DNA from 2 places in the Kocuria sp. UBA1838 genome. Region 2 is predicted to be linked to the other one. Evidence: riboswitches for the same ligand, from Rfam matches in the RefSeq annotation. Region 2 holds a riboswitch; the other holds the start of a gene.

Region 1 (8,178 bases), on a different contig from region 2:
TCAAGACGATGTTCGCCTCGAGCGTGCTCTCCATCGAGGCGTTCATCGTGTTCTTCGCCGCCCTCGCGGCGTTCGGACTCACGGCGCGGGACTGGAGCACGGCCGGGAAACTGTGGCTCATGGGCGGATCGGTGGTGCTCGCCCTGGTGTTCCTGCTGGCGTGCGGCCTCCTGCGCAAGCCGTGGGGGTACACCCTCGGGTGGGTGCTGCAGGTCGTGCTCATCGCCACGGGAGTGCTCGTGCCCTCAATGTTCGTGATCGGCGTGTTGTGCGCCCTGGCCTGGTGGTACGCCGTGGTCAAGGGTGGCGCGATGGATCGTGAGAACGTGCGGCGCGCGGAGGAACAACGCCGCTGGGAGGCCGAGAACCCCCTGACGTGATCACCGTCTCCCGGCCGCGGTCCCCGGGCGTTGCCGCGCGGGGACCGCAGGCCGTTAGGCTCGGAACGGAACCTGATCGACCGAGGACTCCGCGTGGGTCCACAGCAAGGAGAAGCACATGACGCAACGCACCCTCGTCCTCGTGAAGCCGGACGGCGTCCAGCGCGGCCTGACCGGGCAGATCCTGGCCCGCATCGAGGCCAAGGGCTATACGCTCGCGCAACTCGAGCTCGTGACGGCGACCCGCGAGATTCTCGAGCGGCACTACGAGGAGCACCAGGGCAAGCCGTTCTTCGAGCCGCTCGTGGAGTTCATGCTCTCCGGGCCCGTCGTGGCCGCCGTGGTCGAGGGGGACCGGGTCATCGAGGGCTTCCGCAGCCTCGCCGGTGCCACCGAGCCCACCACGGCCGCCCCCGGTACCATTCGCGGCGATTTGGGTCGGGACTGGGGCGAGAAGGTGCAGAAGAACCTCGTGCACGGCTCCGATTCGCCCGAGTCTGCCGAGCGGGAGATCGGCATCTGGTTCAGCTGAGCTGAACGCGGGATCCATGACCGACTACGACCCGCGGATCGTCGACCTGTACGACGGGGACAACCCCGACGGGCCGGACCAGGCCTTTCGTGACCGCGGCATCCTGACCGATCAGTTACGGCGCGCCGGGTTCGAGGTCGACGCGGTTCGGGGCGACTGGCAGCGGACGCCATTCGACGGCACGCACCCCATCATGGTGTTCGAGGCGCACGCCGTCTGAGCGCGGCGTCGGTGAACGGCTCAGGCGAAGATCGCGGTCGAGAAGCGCACCGCGATGATCCCGAAGACGATCACGAGCACCCCGATGCCCAGGAGCCACGCCCACGCGGCGGAACCGGCGGCGGTGCCACGCGAGGAACCGATCAGGCCGGCGCGGCGCATCCGCGCCGTCGTATGCGCGAGCAACAGGGTCTGGGCGCACCACACGATCATGCAGTACAGGCACAGGGCGTTGATGTTGAAAGTGGTCTGCCACCACAGCCACAGGGTGAACACCGAGCCGGCGGCGATCCCCAGCCACAGCAACCACCAAAACCAGCTGGCGTAGCGTGCGCCGGCGAGCACGCCCACGGCCACGGCGATCACCACGGCGTACGCCACGATCCCGATGAACGGGTTGGGGAAGCCGAAGAGCTCCGCCTGCGGGGTGCGCATGACCGTGCCGCACGAGAGCCACGCGTTGATGTCGCAGCTCGTGCGGTGTCCCGCGTCCTTGTAGATCGCGAGCCGTTCCGCCACGAGCACGGCCGATGCGGCGAAACCCACGATCGAGAAGATCACCGCGAGCACGGCCCACGAGCGGTCCGAACGGGTGGCGGGGGCCGGAGTCGTCTCGCGTGCCCGGTCGGTCAGGGGAGTGGTCGCGGAAGTTGGGCTCACGCGCTCGATCGTAGACCACGCGCATGACGACCCGCCGGGCGCGGGCCGCCCGTGGCGGCGGGTGACGCCGGCACACACCCCGTACACGCGCTGTGGTCCGGCCGGTGGAATGTGGTCCGGACCACCCGGAATGCGCCCCGGCCCGGGGTGACTGTGAGATACTGCCAATGGTCGGGCCTCAGCCGCACGTGAGGAACCGGCCCGGCAGGAACACCGATCTCCCTCGGTACGGACCCGCGCTCTCACAGGATCGAGCGCGTCCGGAGCGGGGCAAGTTCGCGGTCCCCACGGACCCAGCGACTCGGGCATCCGCCGGCTCGCGGACAGTGCGCGTGACATACGCCGCGCCCGCGAGTACGACTTTGACTTCCGGCGGCCGCGTGGCAAACACCGGCTCGACCGACCGAGCACACCTCGGGCCCGGGTGCGGGCGGTGTCCCGAGCAGGAGCACAACTTCACATGGAACCTGAGAAGGACAACGCGGAACAGTCACCCCTCGAGACTGCCGCCACCACCCCCGTCGAGGACAGCACCACTACCGATCCCGCCGTCACGCCTGATGCACCGGCCGACGACGCCGCCGTTCCCCATTCCGAGCCCGACGCCGCCGTGCCCGCCGACACCGCTACCGGGCAACCCGCGACGACCGACGCGCCCGCCGAGGATCCGGGGACGTCCGATTCCGCGGCCACCGCTTCCGACGATGCTGGCGTTGCGGATACCCCCGCGCGCGAGATCCCAGTGGCCGAGATCCCCGAGGCCGAGCAGCCTGCGGAGAGTATCGAGGACGAGATCGCGCTCGATGTCGAGGACGCAGCCGGTGACGCCGCTGAGAGCGCCCGCGAGACGGATGAGCAGGCTGCTCTGCGCGCCGACGGGCCCGAGCAGACGACGCAGGCCGGCGAAGGAACCGGCTCGGCCGAGGCGAGCGACGAGCAGACCGACACCTCGGAACAGACGGACGCGCAGACTGTACAGGTCGAGGAGTCCGCGAACGACCAGCCCAGCACCCAGGAGAACTTCGGGGCCTTCGGTCCCGGTGCCTCCCTCATGTTCCATGCCCCGGACCCGGACGAGATCCGCCGTGCCGCCGAGGAGCAGGCTGCCCGACTGCGCGAGGCTGCCAAGGAACGCGACGCCCAGCGCGAGGCCGAGCGGGCCGCGCGCAATGACGTGGACAGCGAGGACGACAAGTCCGGCGAGGTCACGAGCAAGCGGCGTCGCCGGCGGCGTCGCGGTGACGAGGACATGGAACTCGTGGACGAGTCCGACGGCTCGGTGACCCGGGTCCGCGCCCCGCGCGGTGCCGGTGAGGGCACGGGCAGCGACGAGGTGACCGGGGTCAAGGGCTCCACGCGGCTCGAGGCCAAGCGTCAGCGTCGTCGTGAGTCCCGGCAGTTCGGCCGCCGCCGCCACGTGATCACCGAGGCCGAGTTCCTGGCCCGGCGCGAATCCGTGGAGCGCAAGATGCTCGTGCGACAGAAGGACGACCGGATCCAGATCGGTGTGCTCGAGGACGGGATCCTTGCCGAGCACTTCGTCTCGCACACCCAGCAGGACTCGCTGATCGGCAACGTGTACGTGGGCAAGGTGCAGAACGTGCTGCCGTCCATGGAGGCCGCCTTCGTGGACATCGGCCGCGGCCGCAACGCCGTGCTCTACGCCGGTGAGGTGGACTGGGACGCCGCCGAGCTGGGCAGCAAGCCCCGCAAGATCGAGAACGCCCTGAAGTCCGGGGACACCGTGCTCGTGCAGGTCACCAAGGACCCCGTGGGGCACAAAGGTGCTCGGCTCACGAGCCAGGTGTCCCTGCCCGGTCGCTACCTCGTCTACGTCCCGGGCGGTTCCATGACGGGGATCTCCCGCAAGCTCCCGGACGTGGAGCGCCAGCGGCTGAAGAAGATCCTCAAGGACCGGTTGCCGGAGGGCGCGGGCGTGATCGTGCGCACTGCGGCGGAGGGTGCCTCCGAGACCGAGCTGACCAACGACATCAACCGGCTGCGCTCGCAGTGGGAGCAGATCCAGGACAAGGCCAAGTCCACCAAGACGCTGGCCCCGGAGATGCTGTACGCGGAACCGGACCTGACCATCAAGACCGTGCGGGACGTCTTCAACGAGGATTTCACCGCCATGGTGGTCCAGGGCGAGCAGGCGTGGGACAACATCGAGGCTTACGTGACCTACGTGGCGCCCGACCTGCTGGACCGCCTCGAGCGCTGGACCGGCGATGACGACCTCTTCGAGCACATGCGCGTGGAGGAGCAGATCCAGAAGGCCCTCGAGCGCAAGGTCTTCCTGCCCTCCGGCGGATCGCTCGTGATCGACCGCACCGAGGCCATGACCGTGGTGGACGTCAACACCGGCAAGTTCACGGGCTCCGGGGGCAACCTCGAGGAGACCGTGACCAAGAACAACCTCGAAGCCGCCGAGGAGATCGTGCGGCAACTGCGGTTGCGGGATATCGGCGGGATCATCGTGGTGGACTTCATCGACATGGTTCTGGAGTCCAACCGCGATCTCGTACTGCGCCGGCTCGTGGAGTGCCTGGGCCGGGACCGCACGAAGCACCAGGTGGCCGAGGTGACCTCCCTGGGTCTCGTGCAGATGACGCGCAAGCGCATGGGTACGGGGTTGCTCGAGGTCTTCTCCGAGCCGTGCGAGGAATGCGCGGGCCGCGGCGTCGTGGTCCACGACCACCCCTTGAAGGGCCGCTCCGGCGCGGCTCCCTCCGACCAGCGCGGCACTCGACACGAGCGTAAGCGTTCGCGCAACAAGCAGCACAACGGTGCGCAGGACAAGCCCAGGAACGGCAACCAGCACCACGGTTCGGACGAGCCGGACCAGGCGCGCGTGGAGGCCACCCGCACGGCGTTGGCGAACATCGCCGCGGCCTCCTCCCACGACGAGTCCGACGACGCCGCACGGAATGCTTCCCAGGGCACCGCACCGCAGTCCGGGGGCGGGCAGGCCGAGGACACCGGTTCCCAGGAGCAGCAGACCTCCCGCGGTCAGCAGGGCGGGGAGCACGCGTCCGAGAACTCCCACGGGGAGTCCGAGGGCGGGCGCCGTCGCCGCAAGCGCCGCGGCAAGCGCAGCCGCGGTCGCGGTCAGCAGGGCGAGGACAACGCCGTGCAGAACGACGGTTCCGGCCGGGACGGTTCCGGGAACGACTCGCGCGGGGATTCCCGGTCCGAGGACCGTTCCGGTGGGGACTCGTCCGCGAGCCTCACGATTCACGGCGAGGTCATCGAACTGCCCCACGGGCAGTCTGAGCAGCGGGGGAGCGAGGGCACCCAGGAGGCCCTGTCCCTGGATTCGCTGAGCGCCGCGTTCACGGATGCGGGCGAGGACGAAACCTCGACCGAGGGTGCCGTTCAGGATGCGGACGCCGCGTCCCAGCCGCGGGAGGCGGTGTCGAAGCGGTCGGCCGCCGGACACGCGCCGTCGAACTCCGGGACTGCGCAATCCAGTGCAGGGCAGACGAGTGCCGCGCAGCAGCAGACTTCCGGGGCAGCGTCGTCCGCTGGCGGGAACCGGCCGGCGGAGGCGCCGGCGGCTCCGGCCCGACGGCGTCGTGGGTCGCGGCGTGCCGTGGCGCCGGCGGCCGCGCCCGGAACCGCGAGCGTGGAGACCCACGAGTACACGCAGGAACGGCAGGTCAGCCGTTTCACCGCGGAGGCCGGGGCCGTGGCCCCCGCGGCGTCCGGTGACCAGCCCACCATCGTGGGTGTGGGCATCAAGGCTCAGGACATCACGATGACCGGCAAGCAGGACTGAGTGACCGGCGGCTGGATCCGTCGCCACGCGAGCACCGCAGGGGCACCCGGGATTCCGGGTGCCCCTGTGGCATGATCGGGGACACACACACGGGGTGCTGCGCACTGCGGCTGAGAACACACCCGTCGAACCTGATCTAGCTCGTACTAGCGAAGGGATTGTCGTGGACACCACGCCTTCTACCGCCATACCCCGCGTCCTCTCGATTGCCGGAACCGATCCCACGGGCGGGGCGGGTCACGCCGCGGACCTGAAATCCATCGCCGCACTGGGCGGGTACGGGCTGAGTGTGATCACCGCAGTGGTCGCCCAGAACACCCGGGGCGTCGTGAGCGTACACACCCCACCCGTCCAGGTCCTGCGGGACCAGCTGGATGCGGTCGCCGGGGACGTCACCCTGGATGCGATCAAGGTGGGGATGCTCGGCTCCGTGGAGGTCATCGACACGGTCCGGGACTGGCTCATGGTGGGGCGCGCACCCGTGGTCGTGATCGACCCCGTCATGGTCGCCACGGCCGGTGGGCGATTGCTGCGTCCGGACGCCGAACGGGCCCTGCGGGAGCTGCTGCCCCACGCGAATCTGATCACCCCCAACCTCCCGGAACTCGCGGTGCTGGCCGAGCGCCCCGTGGCCGCGACCTGGGACGAGGCGCTCGAGCAGGGACGCGCGGTCGCGGCGGCGTTCCATACCCGGGTCCTCGTGAAGGGTGGCCACTTGGCCGGGGACACGACCCCGGACGCCCTGTTGCTCCCCGGTCAGGACGAACCCGCCGCGTTGTTCGAGGGTCGCAGGGTGCACACGCGTAACACCCACGGCACCGGGTGCTCGCTGTCCTCCGCGGTGGCCACGGTCGTGGCGCGGACCGGGGACTGGTCCGAGGCGATCCGCACGGCCCGCACATGGTTGCGCGGTGCACTGCGCGGCGCGGACGAGTTGCACGTGGGTCACGGCAACGGTCCCGTGCACCACATGCACCACGTCCAGCACCTCGTCACGGATCCGGCGTTCGTGATGACGGCCGCCGCGGAATCCGAGGGCCCCCGGTTCACCGATGAACTGTGGGAGGAGAGCGCCCCGGTGCGTGAACGCATTGCCGCCCTGGCGTTCATCCGGGGCCTCGGGGACGGCACCCTGGACCCGGGCGAGTTCGAGCTGTACCTGGACCAGGACATGCAATATCTGCAGTACTACTCCCGGGCGCTGGCCCTGCTCGCGGCCTCCGCCCCGGACGAGCGTTCGCGCGAACACTTCGCCGCGGCGTCGGCCTCCGTGGTCTCGGTCGAGTCCGCGCTGCATCGCGCCCGGCTCGGGGACCGGGAGCCCATGCCGCCGAGTGACGTCACGAGCAGTTACGCGGACTTCCTGCTGGCGCGCACGGGTCAGGACGGCTTCGCGGTGGGCTCCGCCGCGATCCTGCCGTGCTACTGGCTCTACGCCCACGTGGGTGCGGAGCTCACCCGTCGTGCCCGCGTCGCGGGACCGCAGCACCCGTTCGCCGACTGGCTCAGCACGTACGACGATCCGGACTTCCAGACCGCGACCGAGTCGGTGCGCGAGATCGTGGACCGGGAGGCCGCCCACGCGGACCCGGTCACCAGGGAGCACATGCGCCGCGCGTTCCACCGGGCGTGCGCGCTCGAGCTGGCCTTCTTCGCGCAGACGACCCCGGCGACGTCGCCGGAGGGCGAGCGGCGCGCCGCGGCGCAACTGGCATGACTTCGGGTGATCGGGTAGGCTGGGGTGTCGGTGCCGAGCGCCGGTGTGTGTCATATCCAGTTCACGCACCAGGTTGCGGCACACTCGGGCGAACATCCTGAATCGATGCGATAGCCACGCGGAGAATGCGGTCGGTCATGGATCACCGCGGCGTGATGTCTCGACATTCGCAGTCCTCCAGGAGTACGCCCGACCCACACACGTAGTCCATAGATGTCGAGAGAAGTGAGTTCCCAAGTGGTGTACGCGATTGTCCGCGCAGGCGGCCGCCAGGAGAAGGTTTCCATCGGAGACCTCGTGACCCTTGACCGCGTCGCCGGCGAGGCAGGCAGCACCGTAGAGCTTCCTGCGCTGCTGCTGGTCGATGGGGACAAGGTCACCTCCGACTCCAAGACCCTGGCGAACGTCAAGGTCACCGCCGAGATCGTCGAGGACCTGCGCGGTCCCAAGATCTCGATCATGAAGTACAAGAACAAGACCGGTTACAAGAAGCGTCAGGGCTTCCGCGCCGAACTGACCACCGTCAAGGTCACCGGCATCGACGCCTGAGCATCCGGCTCCCCACATACGTTTCCAACGAAGGTAGGCACACACCATGGCACACAAGAAGGGTGCGAGCTCCACTCGCAACGGCCGTGACTCCAACGCCCAGTACTTGGGTGTGAAGCGCTTCGGCGGCCAGTCCGTTAACGCCGGCGAGATCATCGTCCGCCAGCGCGGCACGCACTTCCACCCGGGCGTGAACGTGGGCCGCGGCAAGGACGACACCTTGTTCGCCCTGGCCGCTGGCGCCGTCGAATTCGGCACCCGCCGCGGTCGCCGCGTGGTCAACATTCAGACCGCCGAGTAATTCTCATTCGGACCCCTGGGTCCACCCGCCGCCACGACCCCG
Region 2 (8,178 bases):
CTCAAGATCTCTCCGCTGCTGGGGGTGCTGTACATGATCCCGGCCCTGAACCTGGGCGGCATCCCGCCGTTCTCGGGCTTCCTGGGCAAGGTGGCCCTCCTGGAGGCCGGTGTCGAGGCCGGGACGTGGCTGAGCTACCTACTCGTGGGCGTGTCCGTGTTCGTCTCGCTGCTCACGCTCATGGCCCTGATCCGCGTGTGGAACCGCGTGTTCCTGCGCGACGTGGACGACGCCGAGTACCCGGACCCCGTGCTGCGCGCCACCACCGCGGAGGGCCGCCGCCCCCGCACGTCCCGCGCGGTGGCGGGCAAGTCCGGCAGCCGCTTCTCCGGCCGGTCCCCCGTGGTGCTGCTGCCCGGGACCATGGTGGGCGCGACCACCGCGCTCGTGGCGGTGGGTGTGGCACTCACAGTCTTCGCCGGGCCGCTGTTCGATCTCGCGGACAACGCGTCCGAGAACCTGAGCAATCCGGATCGATACGTCAATGCCGTGCTGGCCCCCGTGGGTCCCGGTGGTGTGAGCGAGGAGGGCCGATGAGTACGTCCCCGATGCAGCGACGCTCCCGGAACTCCTTGCGGGCTGAGCTGCCCCTGATCCTGTGGCTCGTGGTCGTGTGGGGTGCCCTGTGGGGTGACTGGAGCGTGGGCAACCTGGTCTTCGGGTTGATCCTCGCGGTGTTCGTGACCCGCACGCTCACGCTGCCCCCGGTGCGGTTGTCCGGGCGGTTCAACGTCCTGCATTTCGCGCTGTTCGTGGTCACATTCATCTGGCAGGTGGCCCGGGCCAGCATCCACGTGTTCGGTGTCGCGCTCATGCAGGGCCCCAAGGTGCACAACGCAGTGCTGCGGGTGAAGCTGCGGCAGAACAATGACCTGCTCATGACGGCCGTGGGTCACACCATGGCGCTGATCCCGGGCTCGCTCGTGGTGGAGGTGGATCGCGGCAGCGGGATCCTGTACTTCCACGTGCTGGACGTCTCCACGCCGGAGGAAGCGGAGTCGTTCCGGGAGTCCGCGCTTAATATCGAGGCGGCGTGGATCAAGATCATGGGCTCCAAGGAGGACCTCGCGAAACTGGAGGCCTCGGGTGGCGCGGGTGGCGCGGACGCCTCCGGCGCCGTCGCGTCGCCGACCACCAAGATGAACAAGGCCCTGGACGGCCGTGGGGAGGAGCGGCCATGACCATGTTAGACGTCGCCGTGTGGGTGTGCGGTGCGATTCTCACCGTGGCGGCCGCGGGCACGATCTACCGGCTGGCCAAGGGCCCGTCCCTGTTGGACCGGGTGATCGCCACGGACGTGTTGCTCGCGATCGTGGGTGCGGGTCTCGCCATCGAGATGGTGTACAACCACCACTCCAGCAACATCATCCTGCTCGTGATCATCTCCCTGGTGGGCTTCCTGGGGTCTGTGACGGTCGCGCGCAATGTGGGGTTGGAGCGCTCATGAACTGGCACACCGTCCTGGACGTCATCGCGCTGCTGTGCCTCGTGGGGGGGGCCCTCATGTCCCTGGCCGCGGCGGTGGGTCTGGTGCGCTTCCCCGATCTGCTCTCGCGCATGCACGCCGGTACCAAACCCCAGGTCCTGGGGTTGCTCCTGCTGCTCACGGCCGTGGCGATCGAGAGCGGCAATCCCGGCATGATCCCGCTGATGATCCTCGCGTGGCTGTTCCAGCTGCTCACGGTGCCCGTGTCCGCGCACATGGTGGGCCGCGCCGCCTACCGCTCCAAGCACCTGAACCAGAAGAACCTCGTGGAGGACGAGCTGCGCGAGGTCGTCGCTCGCGTCGGCGAGGAAGAATCTCGCTGAGGACGTAATTCTCGGTGGGACCGGGTTCCTTCCGCCCCGTCGCGCCCGGCGCTTCGTATGCTGGGCAACGAGCACGACGTCGTCGGCCACCCGGTGCCGCCGGCACCCACAAGACAAGGAGAACCTCATGAACAAGGTAATGGACATTTTCGGCACGGTGGCGTCCCTGGGTGGCGTGGCCCTGGCCAACAAGGGCCTGTCCGCGGTGTGGAAGCAGGTCACGGGCAACGAGCCCCCCGCCAAGAACCCGGACCCGGACGAGGCCTGGACCGACATCATCATCTGGGCCGTGATCACCGGTGTTGTGGGCACCGTCATCAAGGTGGGGATCTCCCGCCAGGTGGCCAAGTTCGAGTCCAAGGACTCCGATCCCTCCCGTAGCTCCCAGAGCGAGATCTGAGCCGCGGGTACCGCGCCCCCCGTACGGGTGGGCCGGGGCCGCGTAGGACGCACGTACGACGGCGGGTGGCCGGGCACGCGAGATGCCCGGCCACCCGCCGTCGTGGTCTAGACTGGCGTCTCAACGACAGGGGAGCGCCACCGCGGCGCTGAGAGTGCGCGTGAGCGCAGACCCTCGAACCTGATCCGGCTCGTACCGGCGCTAGGGAGTCGAGTATCTCAAGGACCCGCTCGCAACGGCGGGTGGTGTTCTTCCCCTCCTGGGATCTTCAGGAGGATTCAGCATGACGCAGGTCGGTAACACCCCCACCCGTACACCGCGCGCAAGCGGCAACCGCAGCTCGTCGTGGCGGGTCGTGGACATCGTGGTCACCGCCGTATTGGCCGCGGTGTGCGCCGTGATCTTCTGGATGTGGTCCAACCTCCTGTACCCGGCGGTCTCGGCGGGCACGGTGGCCTACCCGCCGTCCGCGGGGCTCATCGCGGGGGGCTGGCTCGTGGCGGGTACCCTGGGCGCCCTGATCATCCGCAAACCGGGCGCGGCCCTGTTCTGCGAGTTGCTCGCGGCCGTGATCGAGGGCTTCCTGGGAACGCATTTCGGGTGGCTCGTGGTGCTCTCCGGTCTGGTGCAGGGCCTCGGTGTGGAGGTCGTGTTCCTCCTGACCCGTTACCGCCGGTTCGGTCCCGTGACTGCGGCGATCGGTGGGGCTGTATCCGGGCTGTTCCTGGGCGTGAGCGAGAACATCATGTACAACTTCGAGTGGGCCCTGGATCAGCAGGTCGTCTACGCGGCGCTGACCACGCTCTCCGGGGCCGTGATCGCAGGGTTGCTCATGTGGGCCGTGATGAAGGCCCTGCAGGCCACAGGTGTCCTCGGAGCACTGGCCTCCGGCGCCGTGCGCCGATGACCGCGGAACCGACCGTGCAGCTCACGGGCGCGCGGGTGGTCCTGGAGGGGTTCGGATGGCATCACCCCGGCCGCGAGACGCCCAGTCTGGTGGACCTGGACCTGATCATCGAGCCCGGCGAACGCGTCCTGCTCCTGGGCCCGTCCGGGGCGGGCAAGTCCACGCTCCTGCAGGCACTGGCCGGTGTGGACCAGGACCCTGACGGCCGTTCCGCATCGGGCGGGTTGAGCGTCGGGGGTGTCGACCCGCGCGACGCCCGCGGCACGGTGGGCTTCATGCACCAGGACCCCGAGACGCAGGTGGTCCTCTCGCGCGTGGGGGACGACGTCGCGTTCGGCCTCGAGAACCTCGCCGTCCCCCGCGAGCGGATCTGGCCGCGCGTGCGGGAAGCGCTCGCGCGCACGGGTCTGGAGCTCCCGCTCGACCACCCCACCACGGCACTGTCCGGGGGGCAGAAACAACGTCTCGCGCTCGCCGGGACCCTGGCCATGTGCCCGCGGCTGCTGCTGCTGGACGAACCCACGGCGAGCGTGGACCACGAGGGGGCGCAGCAGCTGTGCCGCGCCGTGGCCGATGCGGTGCGCGAGGACGGGACCACCCTTGTGGTCGTGGAGCACAGGGTGGCCCTGTGGGAACCGGTCGTGGACCGTGTGATCGTGCTGGGCGACGACGGTCGGGTGGCCTTCGACGGCCCCGCGCAGCAGACCCTGCAGGACGCCCGGGACCTGCTGCAGCACCAGGGTACGTGGGTCCCCGGCTGGGTGCCGCGCACTCGCACTCCCGTGCATGCCTCGAATGGCATGGATCCCGCGGTACGGCAGACGGCTGCCTCCGCGGGGCCACACGGCATCACGCCGCCCGCTGTGCCTACGGAGAATGCGCCGGCCGCGTCGTCCGTGAGGGCTTCGGATGTCACGCAGTCTGCGCAGGATACGGGTGGTTTCACCACCGTGCCCGCCGCCGTCGCACCGGGCACCACCTTGTTGAGCGCACGCGATCTTGCCGTGTCCCGGAGCCAACCGGGACGGCGGGCGCTCGCGCGGCGGCGTCGTCGGGCGCTCGCCGCGTGGCGGCGCGGGGAAGCGTACCCGGAGCCGGACGTGCGCACGGGGGCGGCGCCGGCGGCCGAGAACATCACCGTGGACGTCCGAGCGGGGCACGCGCTGGCCGTCACAGGCGTCAACGGCGCCGGGAAGTCCACCCTCGCGCTGACCCTCGCCGGACTGCTGCTGCCCGTGCACGGCACCGTGTGGGCCACGGACGCCCTCGCGACCGACGCGCCTGCTGATCCCTCCCTGTGGGACGGCGCGGAACTGGTCTCCCGCGTGGGCACCGTGTTCCAGCATCCCGAACACCAGTTCCTGCGCCCCACCGTGCGCGAGGAACTCGAGTTCGGTCCCCGGCAACGACGACGCCGCGTGGGCCGTCGCGATGCGCGCGTCCTCGAGGCGATGGAGGACCAGGACGACGCCCGGGTGGCCGAGCTGCTGCGACGGCTGCGCCTCGAGGAGCTCGCCGAGGCCAACCCGTTCACCCTGTCCGGTGGCCAAAAGCGGCGGCTGTCCGTGGGCACGGTTCTCGCGGCGTCCCCGCGGGTGCTGATCCTGGACGAACCCACGTTCGGGCAGGACGCCCGGACCTGGAAGGAACTCGTGGACCTGTTGGTCGAGGAGCTGGACGGGGGCACGGCCGTGGTGGTCGTGACTCACGACCGGGATCTGGTTGCGGCCCTGGGTGCGCACGAGCTGAGGCTCGGCTCATGAGCACGGTCGCGAGCGTGCTGCCCACCGTGGCCCGCACGGGATTGCTCGCCCGGACGAATGCCGTGGTGAAACTGCTCGGGGCTCTCGTGATCACGGCGGTGCTCGTGGTCAGCGCGGACCCCGTGACGAGCGGCGTGGCGCTCGGGGGCCAACTGCTCCTGCTCGCTGCCGCCGGGATCGGTCCGTGGCGGCTGCTCACGACCCTGTGGCCGATCGTGGTGGCCGCCCTGATCAGCGGGTGGGGGACCGCGGTGCTCTCCCCGGAGGGTGGTCCCGTCCTGCTACACCTGGGGTGGATCACGATCACCACGGGGTCGCTCGCGGCCGGTGGGGCGATCGCCCTGCGTGGTCTCGCGATCGCGCTGCCCGGGATCACCGTGCTGCTCACGACTGACCCCACGGACCTCGCGGACGGTCTCGCCCAAACCCTCAAGCTGCCGGCACGCTTCGTGCTCGCGGCGCTCGCAGCCCTGCGGCTCGTGGAGGTCATGGTCACCGAGTGGGGTGTGCTCGCGGCGGCCCGGCGCGCCCGCGGTGCGGGGGGAGCGCGGGGCCCGTGGGCCGCTCTCACCGAGTTCGCCGGTCTCGCGTTCACGTTGCTCGTGCAGTCCTTGCGCCGGGCCACGCGCCTGGCCATGACCATGGAGGCGCGCGGTTTCGGGGCGGGTCCGCGCACATGGGCGCGCGTGCCCCGTTTCGGCCGCGTGGACGTGGTCGTGGGGTGTGCCACCGTGCTCATCGCGGTCGCTGCGGTGACGCTGTCCCTGCTCACGGGGGCGCACCGCTTCATCTGGCAGTGATGCGCCGAAAGTGACGGGGGAGCACTCGCGCCCGGGCATGTCGAGATGGGACGGGCGGTGCGGGCGCGACCACCCGTGACGCGCTCAGCGCCCCGGGCGGCCCAGCAGGAAATCCGTGAGGGTGCGGGTGAGTTGCGGGTCCGAGGCCACGGGCCGCCCGTCCACGCTCGTCACCGGGACCGCGAGCCGCACCGAGGACGTGAGCCACACGGCGCTCGCTGCGAAGAGGTCCTCGGGGTACAGCGGTCCGTAGTCCACGGCCCAGCCGCGCTCGCGGGCGGCGTCGAAGATCCGGGCTTGCGAGGTCCCCGGCAGGACCCCGCGGGACGGTTCGGGCGTGAGCAGGGTGGGCGCAGCGCCGTCGTCGTGCCGTGCGCACACCACCGAGGACGTGGCGCCCTCCAGGATCCTGTGGTCCGTGGAGGTCATGAACACGGCGTCCTGCGCGCCGTGGGCGTGGGCGTAGCGCACCGCGGCCATGTTGACCGCGTAGGACAGGGTCTTGACCCCCGGGAGCAGCCACGGCAACCCGGTGTCCTCCGCGGGGTCGTGGCCGCGCTCGAGCAACACCACGGACACCCCCGTGCGCCGGGCGGCGAACGTCCGCTTGGGGACGGGCGCGACCGTGAGCCACGCCCACGGCTGATCACCGGGGACACCGCGGCTGATGCTCAACTTGACCGTGTGCTCCGCCCCGAGATCGGCCGAGGGGTCGCGGGCGCCGGGACCGGCCGCCGCGAGCGCCGTCGTCAGGGCCTCGCGCCACGTATCCGCGGACGGTGCGGGCAATTGGGCGGTCCCCGCGGAATGCCCCAGCCTGACCAGGTGGGCGTCGAGCTTGTACGCGGTGCCGTCCAGGACGTGGAGGGTCTCGAAGACGCCGTCCCCGCGGGTGAGTCCCTGGTCCTCGAGGCTCACGTGCGCCTCATGCGGGTCCACGAGCCGCGGCGGGGCACCGATCGGGGAGATCAGCACGGCCGCGGCGGGTCCAGGTGCTGCGGGGGACGGAGCGGGTGTCCCGGCACCGGGCGAAATCACGGGGTGTCCCGCTGTTCCGTGCCCGGTTCCTGGGGTGAGGGTCCGGGGTGGAGGATCTCGGCGGACTCCCACACGGGGTCCTCACCGAGGTACTGCTCCTCCTGCTCCGCCCACACGTCCCAGTACTTCTCGTACGTGGCGCCGTCCCGGTCCAGGGCGCGCTGTTTGCGCTGTGAGGCGGGAAGTTCGACCCACACGGAGACGTCCAACAACGCCCGGGCCTCGCGGTGGCACGCCCCGACGCCCTCCACGAGCACGATCTGAGCGGTGCGGGTCAGACGCGGGGTGCCGGGCTCGTTGGTCAGCCAGTCCCACGCGGTCCAGTGGGCGTCCTCCTCGCGGCGCAACGGTTCGAGGATCTCACCGCGGTACCGTTCCATGCCCTCGAGCAGTCCGTTCCACCCAGGGTAGATGTCCTCGAGGTGGAAGCTCACGACATCGTGCGAGCGCTCCAGCACCCGCGAGAGTTGCTCGGTCAGCGTGGTCTTGCCCGCTCCGGAACGGCCGTCGATGCCCACGATGAACGGCTTGCGCGTGGGTGGGGGCAGCAACCGTGCGAGGTTGACGCCTTCCGGGTACTGGGCGATCTCGTCGTCCTGGAAACCCTCGTCCGGGGAGATCACCGCGCGTCGATCCGATCCTCGACCCACGAGACCACGCCCGGGGTGGCGGCCGTAATCTGTTCCCACGCGGTGTCGAAGTCGTCCGAACCGCCGTACCACGGGTCGGCGATGTCGAGGCCCGCCTGTGAGTCGGCCACGGCCGGGTCGAAGCTGCGCATGAGCCGGACCTTCCGGGCGTCGTCCGTGGGCAGTCGGCGCTGCAGCTGGTCCCTGTGGGACCGGGTCATGGCGAGGATCAGGTCCGCGTCCGCGAGCTCGACGTCCGTGATCCTGTGTGCCTGATGCTCGGGCAGTTCCAGGTGGTTCCTGTTCAGGACGGTGCGGGCGCGGGGATCCACGGGGTTGCCGTGTTCCTCGTCACTCACGCCCGCCGAGCTGACGCGGACGCGCTGCGCGAGACCGGCGTCGGTGAGCTCGGATCGCAGCAGGGCCTCGGCCATGGGCGAGCGGCAGATGTTGCCGGTGCAAACCGTGACGATGGAGAACATGACCTCCACTGTACGAAAAATCCGTTCCCCGTGAGTGGCCTCAAGGTGTCGAGGAGCCACCCCACGTCTGACGTTCGATGCCCGCGAGCAGCAGTTCCAGGCCCGCGATGTATTCCGAGCGGTCGTCGTGTTCACCGAACGAGTCCAGCATGGCACGCACCACCGGGAGCATCCCCGGCCCCGAATGGCCCGCCCGTTCCAGTTTTTCGTGCACCTGCCGGGCGGATTCCTCCGCGGCGGGCCGGTTGTGACGGTGGGCGATTCCCGCGCCCGTTCCGAACGCGTAGTTGGCCACGGCGAGGGATGCGTAGAACCGCTGTTCGGCGTCGAGCTCCATGCGCTGCAGCAAC

The links. A riboswitch is a leader RNA that binds a small molecule or an ion and turns the genes downstream of it on or off. The one in region 2 is predicted to bind thiamine pyrophosphate.
Region 1: it holds a riboswitch for thiamine pyrophosphate, as region 2 does, so the genes downstream of both, B3I25_RS06495 (bifunctional hydroxymethylpyrimidine kinase/phosphomethylpyrimidine kinase) here and B3I25_RS10150 (ECF transporter S component) in region 2, are expected to answer to the same signal.

Annotation. Positions count from the first base shown of each region.
Region 1 is NZ_DDIY01000013.1:54,157-62,334, forward strand. It holds gene B3I25_RS06470 (DUF4233 domain-containing protein) at 1-380, shown strand, start outside; gene ndk (nucleoside-diphosphate kinase) at 499-912, shown strand; gene B3I25_RS06480 (hypothetical protein) at 929-1,132, shown strand; gene B3I25_RS06485 (vitamin K epoxide reductase family protein) at 1,153-1,791, opposite strand; gene B3I25_RS06490 (Rne/Rng family ribonuclease) at 2,252-5,569, shown strand; TPP riboswitch at 5,650-5,745, shown strand; gene B3I25_RS06495 (bifunctional hydroxymethylpyrimidine kinase/phosphomethylpyrimidine kinase) at 5,733-7,286, shown strand; gene rplU (50S ribosomal protein L21) at 7,524-7,835, shown strand; gene rpmA (50S ribosomal protein L27) at 7,882-8,136, shown strand.
Region 2 is NZ_DDIY01000017.1:227,975-236,152, forward strand. It holds gene B3I25_RS10125 (Na+/H+ antiporter subunit D) at 1-537, shown strand, start outside; gene B3I25_RS10130 (Na+/H+ antiporter subunit E) at 534-1,181, shown strand; gene B3I25_RS10135 (monovalent cation/H+ antiporter complex subunit F) at 1,184-1,447, shown strand; gene mnhG (monovalent cation/H(+) antiporter subunit G) at 1,444-1,809, shown strand; gene B3I25_RS10145 (DUF4235 domain-containing protein) at 1,937-2,209, shown strand; TPP riboswitch at 2,328-2,434, shown strand; gene B3I25_RS10150 (ECF transporter S component) at 2,493-3,116, shown strand; gene B3I25_RS10155 (ABC transporter ATP-binding protein) at 3,113-4,879, shown strand; gene B3I25_RS10160 (energy-coupling factor transporter transmembrane component T family protein) at 4,876-5,679, shown strand; gene B3I25_RS10165 (aminotransferase class IV) at 5,764-6,717, opposite strand; gene B3I25_RS10170 (hypothetical protein) at 6,714-7,340, opposite strand; gene B3I25_RS10175 (low molecular weight protein-tyrosine-phosphatase) at 7,337-7,828, opposite strand; gene B3I25_RS10180 (TetR/AcrR family transcriptional regulator) at 7,869-8,178, opposite strand, start outside.